3 regions of the Paenibacillus sp. FSL K6-3182 genome follow, and region 1 is predicted to be linked to each of the others. Evidence: riboswitches for the same ligand, from Rfam matches in the RefSeq annotation. Region 1 holds a riboswitch; each other region holds the start of a gene.
The links. Region 1 has a riboswitch for thiamine pyrophosphate ahead of thiC (phosphomethylpyrimidine synthase ThiC). Riboswitches for the same ligand answer to the same signal wherever they lie in the genome.
Positions count from the first base shown of each region.

Region 2: linked by a shared signal. The riboswitch ahead of MHH56_RS14030 (ABC transporter substrate-binding protein) and the one ahead of thiC (phosphomethylpyrimidine synthase ThiC) in region 1 are both predicted to bind thiamine pyrophosphate.
Region 3: linked by a shared signal. The riboswitch ahead of MHH56_RS20965 (ABC transporter ATP-binding protein) and the one ahead of thiC (phosphomethylpyrimidine synthase ThiC) in region 1 are both predicted to bind thiamine pyrophosphate.

Region 1 covers NZ_CP150265.1:5,286,396-5,293,624, reverse strand. The annotation lists gene MHH56_RS23385 (HD-GYP domain-containing protein) at 1-591, shown strand, start outside; gene yfkAB (radical SAM/CxCxxxxC motif protein YfkAB) at 728-1,867, shown strand; gene ytvI (sporulation integral membrane protein YtvI) at 1,932-2,963, shown strand; gene MHH56_RS23370 (glycosyltransferase family 4 protein) at 3,047-4,204, shown strand; TPP riboswitch at 4,279-4,383, shown strand; gene thiC (phosphomethylpyrimidine synthase ThiC) at 4,696-6,459, shown strand; gene MHH56_RS23360 (ThiF family adenylyltransferase) at 6,452-7,229, shown strand, end outside.
Region 2 covers NZ_CP150265.1:3,250,522-3,257,750, forward strand. The annotation lists gene MHH56_RS14010 (spore germination protein) at 1-1,423, shown strand, start outside; gene MHH56_RS14015 (Ger(x)C family spore germination protein) at 1,442-2,650, shown strand; gene MHH56_RS14020 (GerAB/ArcD/ProY family transporter) at 2,667-3,749, shown strand; gene MHH56_RS14025 (glycosyltransferase) at 3,843-5,315, shown strand; TPP riboswitch at 5,452-5,566, shown strand; gene MHH56_RS14030 (ABC transporter substrate-binding protein) at 5,749-6,789, shown strand; gene MHH56_RS14035 (MTH1187 family thiamine-binding protein) at 6,858-7,160, shown strand; gene MHH56_RS14040 (ABC transporter permease) at 7,150-7,229, shown strand, end outside.
Region 3 covers NZ_CP150265.1:4,699,126-4,706,354, forward strand. The annotation lists gene MHH56_RS20945 (S66 peptidase family protein) at 1-118, opposite strand, end outside; gene MHH56_RS20950 (DUF6855 family protein) at 296-817, opposite strand; gene MHH56_RS20955 (metalloregulator ArsR/SmtB family transcription factor) at 1,003-1,608, opposite strand; gene MHH56_RS20960 (DUF1273 domain-containing protein) at 1,815-2,372, opposite strand; TPP riboswitch at 2,460-2,562, shown strand; gene MHH56_RS20965 (ABC transporter ATP-binding protein) at 2,650-3,426, shown strand; gene MHH56_RS20970 (ABC transporter permease) at 3,407-4,183, shown strand; gene MHH56_RS20975 (ABC transporter substrate-binding protein) at 4,180-5,205, shown strand; gene thiD (bifunctional hydroxymethylpyrimidine kinase/phosphomethylpyrimidine kinase) at 5,238-6,047, shown strand; gene MHH56_RS20985 (hypothetical protein) at 6,150-6,332, opposite strand; gene queF (preQ(1) synthase) at 6,495-6,992, opposite strand; gene queE (7-carboxy-7-deazaguanine synthase QueE) at 7,024-7,229, opposite strand, start outside.

The DNA of each region.
Region 1 (7,229 bases):
ATTGCGATCGATGTGTTAAGAAAACCAGGCTCCCTCTCCAAAGAAGAGTTCGAAGCGATGAAGCAGCATGCGAGAATCGGTTACGAGCTGCTTAAGGATGAGCCTAACCTGCCGCTGCTTGTTGCCCACTGTGCATTCCAGCATCATGAGCGAATTGACGGAAGCGGTTATCCGCGCGGAATCAAAGGCAATGAAATTCATGATTATGCAAAGTGGATCGGGTTGGTCGATTCGTATGACGCCATGACAACAAATCGCGTCTACAGTGCTCCAATGCTTCCACATCACGCGATTGAGCGGCTTTATGCCGGTACGGGAACGTTATACGAGCAGCGAATGCTGCAGCTGTTCCGCGATAAGGTTGCTATTTACCCGATTGGAATAACAGTTAAGCTGCAAACAGGAGAGTCGGGTATCGTAGCAGATCTTAATCATTCTTACCCGCATCGACCTATTATTCGTATTCTATATAATGAAGCGGGCGAGGAACTGAAATCGCCTTACGAGATCGATTTGTCGAAGCAGCTCACGATGATGATCGTCAGCGTGAACGATGACGCGAGCGAAGTGCAGTTTGCCTCAGGCATTTAACGAAAGACAGATTGGGAGCCGCTTAGGGCTCCTTTTTGCTTCTTTTTTTGCCGTTTTATTTGCTTCCTTTGCAGTCGCGCATTACAATAACTAAAGAATGATTCATTCCAGAAAATAAGTCAGGTGCTGAAGAAAAATGAACACAATACAATTTCAACAATCAAGAACACCGTTATCCACACTTTCGCCAACGAATGATCCGTGGGATCCCATTCGTTCGTTGCAGCAATATGGAAGACATCGCTTAACAAGCGTCGAAATGACCGTTTCCAACTTATGCAATATGCGATGCGAGCATTGTGCTGTTGGAGATACACTTGTAATGACAGAACCCGCCAAGCTGCCGCTTAAGCAGATGCTGGACCGACTGGATGAAGTGGAGCATCTCGAAACGATAAGCATTACAGGCGGGGAGCCATCCTTCTCCGACCGAACGGTTCGTGATTACATGGTGCCGTTGCTTCAATACGCCCGCAGCCGCGGCATTCGCTCCCAAATCAATTCGAACGTGACGCTGCCTTACAGCCGTTATGAGCAGCTAGCTCCTTATCTAGATGTCATGCACATTTCGTTTAACTACACGTCTCCGGAAGATTTTCATCAAATTGGTTTTGCGAAAGCCAATCATCATGTATCGCTCGAAGCCGCGACCAAGCTTTATGAACGAATGATCGAAAACACGCGTCGCCTTAGCGAGACAGGTGTACTCGTTTCTGCGGAGTCTATGATCAATTACAAAACGTATAACAAAATTGATGAGATTCATCAGCTGATTGTGGATATGGGATGTCAGAGGCATGAGGTGCATCCGATGTATCCTAGCTCCTTTGCGAAGGATTTACCGGTTCTCTCACGCGAGCAAATGCTGGAAGCTATTGAACGCTTGCTGAAAGCGCGAGATCAATCCATTTGGATGCTGTTCGGCACACTTCCCTTTTATCCATGCAGTGACAGCAAATCAGAACGTGAACTGCTGCGAAGATTAGCGAATGAGCCAAATGTAACGGTACGCAACGATCCTGACGGCCGCAATCGGCTGAACGTAAATTTGTTTACAGGCGATGTATTTGTAACCGACTTTTCTGATGTGCCCGCTTTTGGCAACATCGGTTCGTCCAAATTGGAGGATTTATTTGATAAATGGCTGGACCATTCCCTTGCGCAAAGTGTGAATTGTCACTGCCCGGTCGCTTCATGCTGCGGACCTAACCTCCTTGTTAAGGATATGTACTATAAAGATGTTAATTTCCATGAGCGCAGCGCAGTGCTGGATTAGTATGAAAGAGCTGGTTTAAGAGTAGCGTAAAGTGCATATAAAAGAATAGAGAGGAGGAGAAGCTGTGTCTATTAAGACAATCGTATTTATCGCTTTAGGGTTATTGCTGCTCTATCTGTTTTTTACGGTAGGTGCTCCTTTCTTGCTTGCGCTTGTTGTAGCTATTTTTCTTGAGCCGCTTAATCAGCTGTTTATGAAAAAATTCCGAATGAATCGGCTGGTGGCAGCTACAATATCAAGCAGCCTCTTTACGGTTATTCTGATCGGACTAATCGCGCTGCTTGGCGTGAAAGTGGTAGCCGAATTGATAGCCTTTTTCAAAAAAGTGCCCCAATACTTCGAAAATGCCAATGGGATGGTAGACGATCTCATGTTTCAGGCACAATCGTTATATCAAAACTTCCCTCCTGACGCCATTGAAACGTTAGAGAAATGGCTAATGGAGCTAACGAGTACATTAACGAAAATGGTAGGTACGTTATCGAACACCGTTATCGCTTTCGCTTCAAGCATCCCGGGCATGTTCATCTTCTTTATCGTTTTCTTGGTAGCGGTATACATGATGAGCTTTAGTCTAAATACGATGAAGGCAACGGTGCTTTCATTATTTGAAGAAAAATCGCAGCCACAGGTCAATGATGTGCTGAACAATCTCAAAAAGTCGATTTTTGGTTTCTTGCGTTCGCAGTTTATTTTGAGTGCACTCACCTACATCATTTCGTTGATCGGTTTGCTCATACTTAATGTCAAATATCCGCTTGCTATCGCGCTGCTTATTATCATTGTTGATATTATGCCGATTCTTGGAACAGGTTCTGTACTTGTGCCATGGGGAAGTTATTTGCTGCTGACGGGCAATGTTTTTGTAGGGGTAGGGCTAATTATTCTATTTCTAGTTATTACCGTATTCCGCCGCATCGTAGAGCCTAAAATTCTCGGAGATTCTGTAGGGATCGGCTCATTGTCAGCGCTTGTAAGTTTATATGTCGGCTTCAAGCTCGTCGGTGTTATCGGTGTATTCATCGGACCGCTTGTCGTGATCATCTATATGGCAGCTCGAAGAGCTGGACTGTTCCAAATGAAATTCAAGCTATAGCCTTGGAAAAGCCGTGCCAAAGCCGTTGCTAGATACGTATGATACTGCAAAAAAAGCAGATCATGCAGGAGGCATACGAATAGATGGCACCCATTAAAGTTGCAATTGTAACACCAGGCTCCTTCCCGATTCCTTCATCAGGGAGCAGCTCGGTTGAGCGAGTGGTAGAGAAATTTGCCCCGCTGCTTAAGCCTTACGCGGAACCTCGTATATTTGGAAGACTGAGCAAGCGATTGCCTCGTCAAGGACAATTTAACGGTGTTGTATGTGAACGGTTTGCAGCGGGCAATAAGCAGCGATATATTCAAGAGGTAGGGCGTGCGGTTCACCGTTTTTCTCCTCACGTCATCGACGTCGAGAATCGTCCCCAATTTGTGCTGACGATGAAGCGATTGAATCCAGGCAAACGAGTCTGGCTTTATTTGCATTCCTCCACCTTCATTTCACCCTCCTATATTTCTTCTGCAAACTTGCATAAGTGCTTGCAGGCAGCAGATAGAATCATCGTAAATAGCGAGTTTCTAAGGCGAATTGTAGTGTCGAAAGCGCCAGAGGTCGCTTCGAAGCTGCGAGTCATTTATCCTGGGGTAGATACGGGCAGGTTCCCTTCACAATATTCCTCCGAAGGAGCCGCTAAACGGGAGAGTTTAAGGCAAAAGAGAGGATTGAATGGTAAAAAAGTGGTGCTTTTTATGGGGAGGCTTATTCCGCTTAAGGGCGTTCATCATCTTCTCAATATCGTGCCGCAGCTTGCCAAAAGCCATCCGGAGCTCGTCGTTATCATCGTAGGGAGCCCATTTTATGGCTCGCATCGCAAAACGGCTTATGCTCGCAAGCTTGAACAGCTTGGACGCAAATGTCCGGGTCATGTTCGTTTTGTGCCCTACGTGCCGCATTCGGAAGTGCCCAGCTGGATGCTCGTTGCCGATGTAGCGGTCGTTCCATCTGGACAGAGGGAGGCATTTGGGCTCGTTAATGTCGAGGCGATGTCCTGCGGCGTTCCGGTAGTCGCAACACGTGCAGGCGGAATGAAAGAAATTATCCGTAATGGCGAAACGGGTTATTTGGTCAATCAGCTTCATATCGAGCGAGAGCTGCGAGAAAAGCTGCATCTGCTGCTTCGCGATAAACAGCTCAGGCAGAAGCTGGGGCGCCGCAGCCGCGAGCGTGTGGAGCAGACATTTACATGGCGTCACACCGCTGATCGATGGGTAAGGCTGCTGAAGGAAAGCGGACTGTAGCAGGCTGTGTTTTTCCGCGGTTTGGAAAATAGAGGGTTGACACCCTTCTTTACTAAACGGTATAGTCAAACAAGGAAATCCACTAGGGGCGCCGTAATGGCTGAGATAAAGCGAATCGCTTTGGTCCCTTTGAACCTGATCTGGGTTATGCCAGCGTAGGAAAGTGGGATTGTGCGTTTATGCTTTGCGCGTGAAAGCTCTGCCGGAATCTGCTGAAGCCTCAGCTTATGCGGCAAGACTTTATCTGCTTAAGGGGAACCCTTGCAAGATAACACTCGCATGACGACACTCTTCGACCGCTCCTTTGCTGGAGCGGTTTTTTTGTTTGGCGCCAGTGAATCGATAAAGCTTTGTGGCCGCCATGCACGCTCCAGCAATTGCAGCTCTTGTAGCAGCCTAGCTACTTGTATAGCAGCGGTGTTTTAAACTTTCTCATATGCTTGCGTATGCCTCCAGGAGGAATTCTATTATTCCATTAGGAGGTTTTTGTTATGTCTATTTTTTCTACTCCGCTTCCGGGCAGCCGCAAGGTGTACGTCGAGGGCTCAAAGGGAAACATCCGTGTTCCGATGAGAGAAATTGCACTTGAAGCTAGTACTGGCAGAAATGGTGAAGAGCTGCCGAATGAACCTGTAAGAGTTTATGATGCAAGCGGTCCTTATACCGATGAAACGTATGAGGCAGATGTTCGGCGTGGTTTGCCCGGTATTCGCAGCGAATGGATTTTGCAGCGTGGTGATGTAGAGCCCTATGAGGGCAGGGAAATCAAACCTGAGGATAATGGATTTATTTCGGCTGAAAAAGCAGAGCAGCGAGGCGCGGAACGATTCCCGGGGTTAACGAGGAAACCGCTTCGTGCCAAAACAGGGCAAAATGTTACGCAGCTTCATTACGCCCGCAAAGGGATCATTACTTCTGAGATGGAATACATCGCTATTCGCGAAGGGATGAGTGCAGAGTTTGTGCGCAGCGAAATCGCGGCCGGCCGTGCCATTATTCCAACGAACATCAACCATCCAGAAAGTGAGCCGATGATTATTGGGCGGCAGTTTCACGTTAAAATCAATGCTAATATCGGCAACTCTGCTGTAGCATCTTCGATTGAAGAGGAAGTGGAGAAGATGACTTGGGCGACGCGCTGGGGAGCCGATACGATTATGGATTTGTCCACGGGGAAAAACATCCATACGACGCGGGAGTGGATCGTGCGGAATTCACCAGTTCCAGTTGGCACAGTGCCCATTTATCAGGCGCTGGAGAAAGTGAACGGCAAAGCAGAAGACCTTTGCTGGGAAGTATTCCGCGATACACTTATTGAACAAGCCGAGCAGGGCGTTGATTATTTTACGATTCATGCTGGTGTGCTGCTGCGCTATATACCACTCACGGCAAAGCGCGTTACGGGCATTGTCTCGCGAGGCGGATCAATTATGGCAGCTTGGTGCCTGGCACATCATAAGGAGAATTTCCTATATACGCATTTTGAAGACATTTGTGAAATTATGAAAGCATACGACGTATCATTCTCGCTCGGTGACGGCCTGAGACCCGGTTCTATAGCAGATGCCAATGACGCTGCTCAGTTTGCTGAGCTGGATACGCTTGGTGAGCTAACGAAGATCGCATGGAAACATGATGTACAAGTGATGATTGAAGGCCCTGGCCATGTGCCTATGCATTTGATCAAAGAAAATATGGATCGTCAGCTGGAAGTATGCGATGAAGCGCCTTTCTATACATTAGGACCGCTAACGACCGATATCGCGCCAGGCTATGATCATATTACTTCGGCAATTGGAGCTGCGATGATTGGATGGTTCGGCACGGCGATGCTTTGTTATGTAACACCGAAGGAGCACCTTGGGCTCCCGAATAAGGAGGATGTGAAGGAAGGCGTTATTACTTACAAAATCGCAGCGCATGCGGCTGACTTGGCGAAAGGGCACCAGGGAGCGAAGCTGCGTGATGATGCATTGTCCAAAGCGCGATTCGAGTTTCGTTGGCGTGATCAATTCCATCTGTCGCTTGATCCAGAGCGTGCGATGGCTTACCACGATGAGACGCTTCCGGCAGATGCAGCTAAATCTGCTCATTTCTGCTCCATGTGCGGGCCGAAATTTTGCAGCATGCGAATCACTCAAGATATAAGAGAGTATGCCGCGCAAAACGATATGGAAACAACGGAAGCCATTGAAGCGGGGATGAAGGAAAAATCAGATGCATTCAAGGCGGCAGGGAGCAAGATTTATGGTTGATTCTGTTCTTGATGCTTTTGCAGATCGTTATTCGAGGCAAACGAGATTTGCTTTGATTGGAGAGGCAGGCCAGCGGAAGCTGGCCGATGCCTCGGTGCTTATCGTCGGTGTAGGCGCATTAGGAGCTTCGCTTGCGCAGCATATGGTAAGAGCCGGTGTCGGGGAAGTTAGGCTGGTAGACAGGGATTTTGTTGAGCCGAGCAACTTGCAGCGCCAAATGCTTTTTGACGAGGCGGACGCGCTGGCTGTGATGCCCAAAGCAGTGGCAGCTGCCAGTCGGCTTCGCCAAATTAACAGCAGTGTAAACATTATGGCGACAGTAGCGGATGTGAATGCACAGAACATCGGGTTTCTAGCCGGAGGCGTTCATCTCGTCCTTGATGGGACGGATAATGCAGCGACAAGGCTGCTGGTCAGCGACCAATGCTTTAGTCAGCGAATCCCATTTGTTTATGGCGGTGTGGCTGGGGCGCAGGGCATGCAGGCAACATTAGTTCCTGGAGATACATCTTGCTTGCGCTGCTTAATCGGAGCAGATGATATGGAGCAGGAGGCAGATACTTGCGATACGGTGGGCGTACTCGCTCCAGCGGTGGAATGGATTGCATCTATACAAGCAGCTGAGGCGATAAAATGGCTCACTGGCAATGAATCGGCGCTGCGTAAAACGTGGTTAAGCATTGATTTATGGTCATTTCGAATGCGGGAATCGGAGCTGCCGACGTTCAGGGCCGAGTGTCCATACTGTGGCCAAACGGCTGTTGGAGCAA
Region 2 (7,229 bases), 2.0 Mb from region 1:
GGCTCCAGAACGTGAGATTGCCATTATTTATGTGGATGGAATCGTGAACTCACAAATCATTAATGAGAGTGTCATGGAGCCGTTAATGTCGATGAGGCTTCCGCAGCATGCTCATGTGAAAGGAAGCAAGCTGCTGGAAGCGCTTCGCAGCTGCGTCGTTTCAATCGGCTCGGTGCAGAGTGTGAACACATTGGAGCATGCACTCCAATATATGACGGACGGATTATGTGTCATTATGGCGGATGGCAGCGCGGAAGCGCTGACGGCGGATGTGAATGGCGGCGAACAGCGCAGTGTTACGATTCCTCAGACTCAGACCGTGATTCGTGGTCCGCAGCATGCTTTTGTAGAAAGTATTCAAACGAACATCAGCTTGGTCAGGCGCATAATTCGTTCCTCTGACCTTCATGTTCAAGTGCACAAGATCGGTCAGCAAACGCATACGAACGTGGCTGTCCTGTATTTGCACGGAGTAGCAGATGAAGGGATCATTAAGGAGGTTTACCGCAGACTAGCGGCAATCGAAATAGATGGTGTGCTTGAGAGTGGATACGTGGAAGAATTTATTCAAGATGAGACGTTCACACTGTTTCCAACACTTTCAAATACAGAGAGGCCGGATGCGGTTGCAGCAGCGCTGCTTGAGGGAAGAGTAGCGGTTATGGTCGACGGCTCCCCAATTGCTTTAATGGCTCCGACTACTTTTTTTACATTTTTCCAATCGCCAGAGGATTATTATCAACGATATGATATTGCATCATTCGTACGTATCATTCGTTACGGTGCCTACGTCATATCGATTCTTCTGCCTGCCTTGTATATCGCAGTTACGACCTTTCACCAGGAGATGCTTCCGACAACGCTGCTTATTAGTCTAGCGGCGCAGCGAGAAGGCATTCCGTTTCCAGGTCTGGTTGAAGCCTTGATAATGGAGATTACATTCGAGGTGCTGCGAGAAGCCGGATTGCGAATGCCGCGGGCGATTGGGCCTGCCATATCCATCGTCGGCGCTCTCGTACTCGGCCAGTCGGCTGTTCAGGCGGGCATCGTATCGGCAGGTATGGTCATCATCGTATCCTTCACGGCCATTTCAAATTTTGTTATGCCGGAATTCAATATGGCGGCTACCTCTCGCATTATCCGGTTTCTCTTTATGATTATGGCGGGTATTTTTGGGTTTTTCGGCATTTTTATTTCCGTGATGTTAATGCTGATCCATTTGGTATCACTGCGCTCCTTCGGAGTGCCATATATGTCTCCGCTGGCACCCGGTCCCACAAAACAAGGGCCTTGGCGAGATGTTTTTATAAGGCTGCCATGGTGGGCGATTGTGCTTCGGCCTCTAGATTTGAATCTGCGCAATCCAAAGCGGCGGCCGAACGGAAAAAAACCGCCGACACAGCGTCATTCCGATAAGGCGTAATGAAAGGGGGGATCTGCCATGAAAAGATGGAGGCTGCTGCTGCCGATGCTCATTTGTATACTGGCAACCGGCTGTTGGAACCGCGTAGAGCTGAACGATATTGCGATTATTGCTGCTACCGGCCTTGACTGGAAGGATGGGAAATGGGTGGTGTCCTATCAAGTCGTCCTTCCGCAAGCCATCTCCACTCAGAGCGCGAGCACAAGCACAGCGGCGGTCCACGTTTTTTCAACGAAAGGTGAAAGCATTCGAAGCGCGGTCAGCAAGGCGAGTCAAGAGACGTCGCGCCGTCTCTACTTCTCACATACTCAAATTGTCATTATCGGTCAGGATGCTGCGCGAAAAGGGCTGGGACCACTCCTAGACACCTATTTGCGCAATCATGATTCCCGCGAGACGGTGAATGTTTTCTTGTCGAAGGGGAGCGCGCGCCGAATGATGGAGCAATTGATCCCGCTTGAGAAAATTCCAGGCGCAGCCATTCAACGCATGATCAATAATGAAGAAATGAACAGCTCTACCTTTCATCAAATGACCATTCATAAAATACTTCTGGATTTGCTTGGTACGACGCAGGCCACAGGCATACCAGGCTTAGTTGTGTCTGGTACGAATGAGAGTGTGGACAATGCTGGGCAACTCGCTTACACTAGTACACCCTCCAAGGTCAGATTATTTGATTTGGGTCTCATTTCAGGTGACAAGCTGGTAGGCTGGATCAGCAATGAAGAAAGCCAAGGCGTGATGTGGCTCGCAAATCATGTGAAAAAAACGACAGTTCCATTTGCATGCTCAGAGGATAAGAGCGAGCAAAAACTTTCATCTATTCGCATTACTCATGCGAGTACCAAGCTGACTCCCAGACATTCAAGCGGCAAATGGCTGATGGATGTAAGCGTAACTGCTACTGGAACGCTGATGGAGTACAATTGCGAGGGAGATCTCACGAATCCCAAACAAATAGTGAAGCTACAAAAACGGGTTGAGGACGAGATCGTTGCTATTATGCAAAAAGGGTGGGGCGCTGTTAGCAAGTACAAAACGGATGTAATCGGCTTTGGAAGTACCATTCGCAATAAATATCCAAAGCAGTGGGCAGAAACGGTTGCTAGCTGGTCAGAGGAATTTCCAAACATCGAATTAAAGCTAAAAGTAAAGGTGAATCTGAATTCAACAGGCATGAGCGGAAGCGGATTTAAGAAAGCGCAGGAGAAGGACGACTTATAAGTAGAAAGGAGACCCTATGCAGCAGATTGGTAAAAACCAGCTTTCTATTTTGATCATCGTTTTTTTAATCGGCAGCACCCCTTTGTTCGAGCTCGGCATAAAGGCGAAGCAGGATGCTTGGCTGGCGATGACGCTTGCTGCGATTGCTGGTCTGCTGCTTATCGTTATGTACGTCCAGGTGCAGAAGCGCTCCCCGAATTCGGAGCTTGCTGAGCTTTATGTTATACACTTCGGAAAATGGATCGGCGGCTTTGTAGGGATGCTTCACGCGTTATGGTTTGCTTATGAATCGATGCGCAACGTACGGGACGTCGGGGAGCTTACGATGACGGCGCTGCTCACCTTTACGCCGAAATGGATTGTTATGCTGCTTATTATTAGCACCGCGGCTTATGCCGTTAGTAAGGGCGTTGAAGTATTTGTCCGTGTCGTGCAGCTGCTGTTTCCGATCGCAGCACTTAGCTATACTTTTATAATTTTGCTCTTGTTTATTGCCAGATTGCCGAAAATCACGCATTTGCTGCCGATTTTGGAACATGGGATCGGGCCTGTCGTGAAGGCGGCCTTTCCGGATTTGTTATCATTTCCGTTTGGGCAAATGGTTATTTTTTTCGTTTTTTGGAAGCACGTCAGCGAGAAGAAAATGATCGGACGTGTCACTTACAAGGCTTATGTTGGCGTATCCCTATTTCTAATTCTAATGAATACAATTACGCTATGCGTATTGGGGCCAGAGCTGTCCTCGCTTACAGCACTGCCGCTGCTTGAGGTTGTGCAGTTAATTAGTCTGGCTAATATATTGGAACGGCTTGATGTGCTCGTAACACTGCTGCTTTTTATCGGTCTCTATGTAAAAATGACTGCGCTATACATGGCATCGGTATTCATGTTCAATATGATCACTGGTATTGCCTACCGATATTGTGTGCTGCCCATTGGTCTCATTATTTATGGGGCGTCGTTTATCGAACCAAATAATACCACCCATATTTGGATCGGACTCGATATTACGCTGAAGATTGCCCCTTTATTTCAAATCGTGCTGCCGCTGCTTATGCTTTTCGTCGGAATACGCAAGAAATACAAAAAGGCAGCATGATTGAAAGTTGCGCACAGTGCTCACCCAAGCGGATAGGCTGACATATTTTATAGGTAAGTAAGCCGTTTATACTTGCTTGAGGAGGATATACGCGTGAGCGATGCCAATAGCTGCATGACAAGCATTATTCTCGTTACCTACAATAAGCTTGAATACACGAAGCAATGTGTGGAGAGTGTTCGGAGACATACGCAGAGAGGCAGCTATGAGCTGATTATTGTAGATAATGGTTCGACGGATGATACGGTAAAATGGGCTAAAAGCGAGAGCGATATCATCGTAATCGACAATGGCTGCAATGCTGGTTTTCCTAAGGGCTGCAACCAAGGAATGGCCGCGGCCTCGGGCGATCTTCTGCTGCTGCTAAATAACGATACAATCGTAACGCCAAGCTGGCTTGACGGTCTCAAGCGCTGCTTATTTAGTGATGAACGAATCGGGGCGGTCAGCCCCGTTACGAATTCGGCTTCCTACTGGACGACGATCCCGGTCACCTATACGACGATAGATGAAATGGAGCTGTTTGCTTCGGCACTGCATGCCAACCCTGACAGAACAAAATGGGAGGAGCGCGTGAAGCTGGTCGGCTACTGCCTTTTGCTGCGGAGAGAAGCATGGGAGAAAACGGGATCGCTCGACGAAATCTTCGGTATCGGCAACTTTGAAGATGATGATTATAGCCTGCGGCTCCGGCTGGCGGGATATAAGCTGATGCTGTGCGGCGATACGTTTATTCATCATTACGGGAGCATCTCCTTTAGCTCAGAGCCAGAACAATATGTACAAAACTTCAGAAAAAATGCTATTGTTTTTATGTCCAAATGGGGCTTTGACCCTGGTGATGCAACGTATATACGAATGGATTTAAGTACCGTAATTGAGCGGGAATCGCATGAGTACAGACGCGAGAATTGCTCGATTATGGAAATAGGTTGCGGGTGCGGAGCTACGATATTGCATATGAAAAAGCATTTCTCAACCGCAATATGGTACGGAGTTGAACGTAACGAGCTGGCGGCTAGAGTAGCAGAAGCTTCGGGAATTACCGTATTCCGCTCGAATGATCCGAAGGATTGGAGGCTGCCTGTTGAAGGTTTTGACGGCATCGTAATCGGAGATGCTCATGCATACGGGACACCGCAAGCAATGAAAAGTCTAGTTCGACTTCTAAAGCCTGGCGGCTGGCTAGTCGGGTGTTTTGCCAATCGCTATTATTTCGACAATATTCGGCAATATTTAGATCCTGCTAATGCACAAGCACAGCATCAAGCGACATCACAGTACTCAGCAGAACAAGTTAGCCAGCTTTATTTGCAGGCCGGTTTTACCTATGTGAAGATTACACGTGCGGATAATAAACCGCAGGAGCAGCTAGAATACATCCATCTGCTAGAGCGGCTAACGTCTGAAGAGATGTCAAAAGAGCTGACAGCTGCTTATTTGCTCGTATATGGACGCCTTGCTTCTGCAGTAGAGATCCAAGATACGGCAGACTTAGAAGGTTCGAAGGCTGCTGAAGAAGCAAAGGTTGAATGGCTGGATGAGCATGTTGATCTAGGGCAATGACAGCGGGTGCAGGAGCTGCACGTTCTGGCTGCCGCATAGTAAGAGGATGAGTATCGCGGCTTGATGATAATCATTTTCAAAAAAAACTAGCATTAAATGCGGGTTTTGCTATACAATGAATGGTATTGACGAAACCGAATATGTTCCGGGGAGCTGGTTAGGCCGGCTGAGAGGGGATTTTCTATACAATTCCGACCCGTTAAACCTGATCTGGATAATGCCAGCGTAGGGACAGAAGCTCTGTTTTGCAAGCAGGCGAGATCAAATTGATCAAGCATTTGCTGTATAAACAGCTGCACAGCCAATGATATGGCGTCCTCCGGATTAGGGGGACGCTTTTTTTTGTTGCGATTAGAATGATGCAGCCATGGAACCGGATACTACGAGGAGTCGTCGCCTATAAGAATCGAAGCATGGAGAGGGGAACAACATCATGAATCAGAAAAAAACAGGGCATTTGTCGTGGAAAATCGTGGCCGCGATGCTAGTGTTCGTATTGGCGCTGGCAGGCTGCGGCGGTGGCGCTGGGAACAAGGGCGAACAGCCGAAAGAGCAAGAGGGAACAGCGGACAAGCCGCTAGAGAAGGTGCAGGTTGTACTCGACTGGACACCAAATACGAATCATACCGGACTTTATGTAGCTAGAGATAAAGGTTTTTTTAAGGAGCAAGGCTTGGATGTTGAAATTATTCAACCAGGACAAAGCGGTGCCGATCAAATGGTCGCTTCGGGCAATGTGCAGTTTGGCGTAAGCTATCAGGAGTCTGTCACGATGGCGAGAATTGCCGGCGTGCCGCTCGTATCGATCGCCGCTGTCATTCAGCACAACACCTCAGGTTTTGCTTCTCCGCTTGCAAAGGGAATCGATTCACCTGAGAAATTTGAAGGGAAAACGTATGGCGGCTGGGGCGCTCCTGTTGAGGAGGCGGTCATTCAATCGCTTATGCAGGAGAAGGGTGCAGATGTGAGCAAAGTAAATATGATAAGCATCGGCGACGGCGACTTTTTTACGGCAGTGAAACGGGATATTGATTTTGCATGGATTTACTACGCATGGACTGGCGTGGAAGCAGAGCTGCGCGGCGAGAAGATCAATATGGTTTATTTAACAGACTACAGCGACAAACTGGATTATTATACGCCGGTAATCGTGACGAACGAAGATTTGATTAAGAATAAGCCGGAAACAGTCAAAGCGTTTACTGCTGCCGTATCCAAGGGCTACCAATACGCGATCAGCAATGCGGAGGATGCAGCAGAAATTTTAATAAAAGCAGAGCCGGATTTGAACGCAGAGCTTGTGCGCGCCAGCCAAAAATGGTTAAGCTCCAAATATCAAGATGACGCGCCGCGCTGGGGCGAACAGAAGTTAAGCGTATGGGAAAACTATGCGGCATGGATGTTTGAGCACAAGCTGCTGGAGAAGGAGCTTGAAGCGGAGAAGGCATTTACGAACGAATTTTTACCACAATAAGCTATTCGAACATATGGAGGGCGGGAAAGCCCGCTCTCACTTACAACGATGAGAAAGAAGGAAATCAAATGGCAAACGCATTAGTAAGTATTCAAATATTACCGACAACGCCAGGCGGCGAAAGTGTTATTCCTTACGTGGATCGTGCAATTGAAATCATTAAAGCGGCAGGTGTTCCTTATCGTGTAGCACCGCTTGAAACGACGATGGAGGGTGAGCTGAGCCATCTGCTCAGCGTCGTGCAGTCGATGAGCGAGGCGATGGCGGAGATGGGCTGCCCGTCCGTTATTTCACAAATTAAAATTTACTACAATCCGGCAAACGGCGCTTCCATGGGCAGGCTGCTGGAGAAATATCCAGATGGGCAATAAGAAATCGATTTGGCCGAAAATTTGGAAGCCGGCAGCACTGCTGATCGTGCTGCTCGTCTGCTGGCAGGC
Region 3 (7,229 bases), 590 kb from region 1:
CAGCTATTCCACGATTCAATCTGTTAGGGCAATAAAAAGCAACAGGCGAGGATGGTGAAACAATTCCAATGGTATCTCCGGGTTTTAGTTTATCGGGTTTCAAATGTAAGGATGTCAAGGAATAACCCTCCTAATCATTCTTTTTAAATAAATATATACAAATATTTGTAAGTTCTCAATCACTCTTACAATAAAAAAAAGCTGCCATTACGGCAGCCAATCACTCGAACTCAATACTCACATACAATAGGATTGTAGATTCCTCATCCTTTTTCGAGTTTTCACTCCACTGAGATTAAATAGACTTCATCCGATTATTCCTTGGATTATGCTCTACTTCTGCAAGCCCCAGCTTCTCCATCAATGGTGGAAGATACATTCCGAATCTGCCGCGCAACCCTTTTTTCAATCCATACCAGCCGCCAATCGGGTTTTCAGACGAGCGTCCCCATGCTTCAATAGTGCCCTCTTTAGCAGGCTTCTGCTCATCGGCGCTGCCAAGCTCAATCCAGTCACCATGTTGTTTGAGCATCGCGCTTAAGTCATCAATGCAGCGGAAATCATAATGCAAGACCGTCTTCCCAACTGTGCATACTAAAATTTCTTTACCATCTTTTTCATCCTTATAAATTTCATATTCAGATGTCTGAGGGGGTGTTTTTAATTTCCATGGGTTTTCTTTTGTACCTTCTGCCAACGCCATATGTATTCGCTCCTTTTGTAATCCACTCTTATTATGTACTTTATCTTTCAGATATCCTTCAGATGCTACTACATTCGATAAAAAAATTACTTTTCCTTTATGACGCAGTAGCACAGCAGCCGCTCGATGAGTTCAGTTTTACTTCTAACGGACATAGAGTCCGTTATTTGGCAGAAATCGCAGCCTTTTATAACGATTCGAGCCAAATAACGGCCTTCATGTCCGCAACCACGGCCAATAGAAGAGAAATAAAGCAAATAAGGCATCTGATGTCCGTTATTATCTAAAGCAACTTCCGCTTACGAAAGAATCTCCCACTTCGCCCATATTTCTTGCGGATTCAATTCGTATATATCATTTTCTCTAAACATCAACTGATGCATAATGAACTCTCTGCGAATGGTCGCGAAGTCGTCATGATAACCTTTGATAAATTCGTTAATCTCCTTCTCTGTATACTGTTTCCCTCTCGTCAAATGAGAAACCATATGCTGAAGCACGATCAATTTTTTCTTATGCTGAGCCGGCATATGCTTCAGCTTACCCTCAGCTGTAAAAAAGTTGCGGATGACTGAATCCTTCAGTTTCTTATTGCTATCCTCCAAATTGTCCACTCCCTTCTCTGTACCTGCATTCCGGTAAATGAGCTCCGCCGCCGCATTAGCGTTGCTCTTAATAAAATAATGGTTCAACGAAAAATAAATCGTGTTTTTCTCTCTGCGTTCATTAATTAAGCTGGCCTCTCTTAATTTGGTCGCATGATGTGTAATCGTAGCAGGCGTAACGCCTAATTTCTCTGCGAGCACCTGCCCATTAAGCTCACCTTCGGCCAGCATAATCAACAATTTAATTCTCGTCGGATCGGATAATGCCTTATGATAGGCTACCACCTTATCTAATTGCACCGTTCGCCACCTCTTCCTCCACCAAGCAAATTTAATTTACGTCTAATTAGATATTTATCTAATCAGATAATAATACGCCACCTATTATTTGTCAATCTCAATGTATCTCGATAGCATAAACAGTCAGCTTGGCGCATAAAAAAATGCTGACAGGTCTCTGCCTGCCAGCATGAAATAAACTCCTCTTACTCAACTACCATGCATCGTTAATTTTCCGAATACAGGTTGTCGTCATCCGCAATGCTCTGAATGTCCTCCGAGCTTATGCTGAAATAACCATAGTCCTCAGATTGCTGTTTCTTTAACGCTTTTTCTTTAAAAAACTTGGGGCTGCCCTCGCCTGCATCCTCATCATAAACGAGCAGAATACCGTCCGTTTTCCGAAACAGCAGCTCGTCCCTAGCCGTAAACTGCCAAATGCCATTATACGGCTGGTTGCTGACCGAAGCGTAATAATCGACCCCTTTTAAAACCTGCTGATAAAACTCCTTTTTATCATCCTTCCATTTCTCTTCCGGATTGCTGTATGCCGAAATAATTGAAAGTCTCAAATGAGGATAAATTTCCTTCAGCGCAATCACGACCTCGCACGCCCACAAATCCACGCCATATTGACCCGGGGTAATCACCCACTCAAGCCCATCTTCTATAAGCGGAACCAGCTTGCCTGTCAGCGCTTTTTTTATATAAACAATGCCCTCATGCTTCTGGCTAAAAATATTAAGCTCATGCGCTCGGTAGCCCGTTACGAGTAAATTTTTCATTTGTCCAACGCCTTTTCGGATAATTATGGTTTACATCTATCCAGTGTATGCTATAGTAGAAAAAATACAAATTGCATATAAACCTATTTATTTCACTAGGGGAGCCTACCGGCTGAGATGGAGCAACTGCTCCGGACCCTTGGAACCTGATCTGGATCATTCCAGCGGAGGGAAGTGGAGCAGCAAAGCATTCATCCATGCGCGCAAGCCTTGTGTGATCGTTAGACCCGCTCATTTCCCCTCGGAAATGGGTGGGTCTTTATTTGTTTACGGAGGGATGCGTATTACAGCTATAATCTCACTTCACCAAGTAAGCTACACCTACGACAAGCTTGCTGAAACATCTATACTGTCTAATCTTTCGCTTCAAGCCTACTCAGGTGAGTTTGTCTCTATCATCGGTGCTAGCGGCTCAGGCAAAAGCACTCTCTTTAAGCTCATGGCCGGATTGCTTCAGCCTAGCCTAGGTGAAATTAGGCTGCATGGCAAGCCTGCCCCCAATCGTCTCGGCAAAATTGCTTATATGCCGCAAAAGGATCTTCTTCTGCCATGGAGAACAATACTCGGCAATTGTCTGCTTCCACTTGAGCTGGCACGCAGCAATCCCCATTATACCACGATCCAAATCATAGAGCTGCTTGCTCGCTTCGGACTGGCAGGCTATGAACAAGCTTACCCTGACGAGTTGTCAGGCGGCATGCGACAGCGGGCAGCTTTTCTGCGCACGCTAGTAACCGGACAAGAGCTGCTGCTGCTGGACGAACCGTTTGGCGCGCTTGATGCCATGACCAAACGCGGCATGCATAAGTGGCTGCTCGAGCTGTGGAGCGATCTTGGAATAACAGTACTCTTTATCACACATGATCTTGAGGAAGCGATATTGCTGAGCGACCGCATTTATTTGTTGCCAGGTGCTGCTAGCGAAGCGCAAGGGATACAGGAAATAGTCGTTCCTTTGCCGAGACCAAGACACTATGAGCAAAATTATGAACCCGACTTCATCAAGCTGCGGCAAGATTTGGAGCGAAGACTGCATGCGCAAACCTCTAATTAACCAGTGGCTGAGCCATTACGGACTATTTATACTGCTGCTCTTTAGCTTACTGCTCGTTTGGCAAGCGGTCGCACAGCTCGGATTGGTTCCACCCTACATACTGCCGTCACCTAGCTCAATAGCTCAGGCATTAATCGAAGATGGCCATCTGCTGCTTGGCAAACATCTGCTGGCTACGCTTAAAGAAGTGTCCCTCGGTTTTCTATTGTCGATTATTATTGGGACTACGCTCGCAGCAGGCATGTACACTTTCCGAATACTGGAGAAGGCGCTGTACCCGTTTGTCGTCATCAGTCAGACCATCCCGCTTATCGCTCTGTCGCCAATTTTCATTATGTGGTTTGGCTATACGATTTGGAGCAAGGTCGCTGTTGTTTTTTTGACTGCTTTTTTCCCTATCGTTGTGAGCACCTATGACGGTCTTAAGAAAAGCGGTAGCGAATATGAAGAGCTGCTGCTGACAATGGGAGCAACTCGCTGGGGTATTTTCCGAAAAATACAAGTCCCCATCGCCCTACCGTCCTTCTTCTCAGGACTTAAGTTATCGATCGTTTATTGCGTTGTCGGCGCCACCATCGGTGAATGGCTTGGAGGCAGTGAAGGCCTAGGCTACTATAGCCGCCGAATGTCCAGCAATTTGAACGCCGATTCCATGTTTGCATCCGTTTTTCTGCTATCCCTCATTGGCATCTTATTATTTGCTGCCATTGTCCTATTGGAGAAATCAATACTAAAGAGAAAGAGGTTCAATACATGATCATCAAAGCAAAAATGAAATGGATAATTCCAATGCTTGCTTCTCTGCTGCTCGTGCTTAATGGGTGCAGCAGCAACGCTGCCCCAACTGAAAACAAGCCCGAGGACACTTCGACAAAACAAAATCCTCAGACTATTAGCATTATGCTCGACTGGTATCCAAATGCGGTGCATTCCTTCCTCTATGCGGCTCAAACAAACGGTTATTTTGCGAAGCATGGTTTAGAGGTTAACATTCAAATGCCCGCGGATACTAATGATGCGTTGAAGCTAGTGGCTGCCGGCAAGGTTGATTTGGCGCTCAGCTACCAGCCACAGGTATTGATGGCTCGCGGCGAGGATATTCCTGTTAAATCCATTGCAGCAATCGTCAGGCATCCGCTTAATCATCTAATGGTACCAGAAGGCGGAAGCGCCAAATCACCAAAGGACCTTGTTGGTAAAAAGGTCGGCTTCTCCTCCATCCCTCTGTATGAAGCAATGATGCGCACCATGATTAAGCATGACGGCGGTGACCCGCAAAATGTGGAAATGATTGACGTTGGTTTTTCCTTTATTCCAGCTATAGCAACCAAGAAGGTAGATGCGATCATCGGCGGATTTATTAATCATGAGCAATTGCTGCTTGCCAAGGAAGGGCATCCCATGACGGCGATAAACCCAACTGATTTTGGCGTGCCGGATTATTACGAGCTTGTGCTTGTAGCAAGTGAGCAAGGACTAGCTGAGAAGCAGGCGTTGTTCAAAAGCTTCATCGCAGCCATTACGGAGGGTCAACAATTTGTAGCTGAAAATAAACAAAAATCGTTGTCGATTTTATTTGAGCATGAGAACCAGACCTCCCCTCTCGATCAAGAAATCGAGACAAAAAGCTTGGACATTCTTCTGCCTCTCATGGATGCAGGGAAGCAATCATTTGGATATCAGGAGCCTGCTTCTTGGTCTAATGTTAGGGATTGGCTCGTCGATAACGACTTGCTGCCAGACAATATAAAGGCTGAGGATGCTTTTTCAAACTTGTAAATTAATTCTACTCTTTCGAAGGAGATGCACGGATGAGAAGATATCAAGCACTTACGATTGCAGGCTCGGACTCCGGCGGCGGCGCAGGAATTCAAGCTGATCTAAAAACATTTCAAGAGCTCGGCACCTATGGCATGTCGGTTATTACCGCAGTGACTGCGCAGAATACGCTTGGCGTTCAGGGCATCTACCCGCTGGATGCTGAGGCTATTAGCTGCCAGCTCGATTCGATCGGCGAGGATCTGGAGCCATCCGCAGTTAAGACAGGCATGCTGTTCAGCGCAGAAATTATAAAGATCGTTGCAATGAAAGTAAAACAATATAACTGGCATAAGCTCATCATTGATCCTGTCATGGTAGCGAAAGGCGGTTCTCCTCTGCTTCAGCAAGAAGCTATTCAGACACTGATCAAGCATTTGCTGCCGCTCGCGCTTATAACGACTCCTAACATTCCAGAAGCTGAGCTTATCGCAAGAATCCCGATCCGGACGTTAAGCGATCGAGAGGAAGCTGCCCGAATACTGCATCAGATGGGCTCAAGCTATGTTGTCATTAAGGGCGGACATGGTTCAAGCAGCGAACCGCTCGTTGATCTCATCTATGATGGAGAACAATTTGTATATTTGGAAAGCAAACGTATCGACACTAAGCATACTCACGGCACAGGCTGCACTTTCTCCGCTGCGATTGCAGCAGAAATTGCTCAAGGCAAACCTGTACTTGAAGCTATAAGAACTGCCAAAGCCTTCATTCAAGCCGCTATTGAAGATAAGCTGGGGATTGGGAGCGGACATGGCCCAACCAATCATTTTGCTTATAGGGATAGACAGCGCTTGAGCTGATTGCATTCTATTAGAAACAGCAAACGCCGTTTCCATATAGGTCGCGGCGTTTGCTAATTAGTCATGCTTTCATGCAAGCTTAGGCTTGTGTTAAAACAGCTTTCATGCCTTTTCATCCTGCTTCGGCTGCAACAAGAAGGGCTCAATCATATTATCTATACTAATATATTCAGCTTGTGACGCGCTTGGAGCTGCTAGCGCTCGAACGGGAGATACTCCAAAGTTCGTTAACGCCGATGCTATGGTGCAAAGCAGTACAGACATACATATCGCATTTTTAATCATCGTTTGTCCACCTATTCTCTAGTAACTCTAAACTAAGTATAGACTTTAATAGAATAATTGAAATGGACTTCAGGCATGAAATTCACCTAGACCTTAGTCGGGCAATTCAGAAAAATCTATCATAAATGTATCTCTTTCACTAATTTGAGCTGCAATTCTAAATTAACGATTATCCACTTTCTCTGGGTACAAATCATGATTCATGAGGCGGTGCTCGGCCATTTGCTCATATTTTGTGCCAGGCTGGCCATAATTGCAATACGGATCGATGGATATGCCGCCACGCGGTGTGAATTTGCCCCAAACTTCTATATATCTTGGACTCATCAGCGCAATTAAATCATTCATGATAATGTTCATGCAATCCTCGTGGAAATCACCGTGATTGCGGAAGCTGAACAAATACAGCTTAAGCGACTTGCTCTCTACCATTTTGTCACCTGGAATATATGATATATAAATGGTTGCAAAATCCGGCTGTCCCGTCATCGGGCAAAGACTCGTAAATTCCGGACAATTAAATTTCACGAAATAATCGCGATTCGGATGCTTATTATCAAAGGCCTCCAAAATTTCCGGTGCATAGTTAAACAAATATTGTGTTCCTTGATTGCCTAGCAGCGTCACACCGCTCAGCTCCTCTTTGCTTCTTCCTTCCATGCTCGTTTCCGCCTCTCATAGCTGTTTTGAATTAAACGCCTTTCTTATTGCCCCATACCCAGGTATGAAGCTGCGGCAGAACGTGTACCCGCTTTAAATCCTGATTCGGCATAACCTTCTCGATTAGCCATTCATAACGCTCCAATAAATAAGGAAGCATGAGCTGCGGCTCCGTTTCCTGCAAGTTTCCATTGCCTGCCTGCAAATAAAATGGAACCATTGGATACCTGAGGTGAA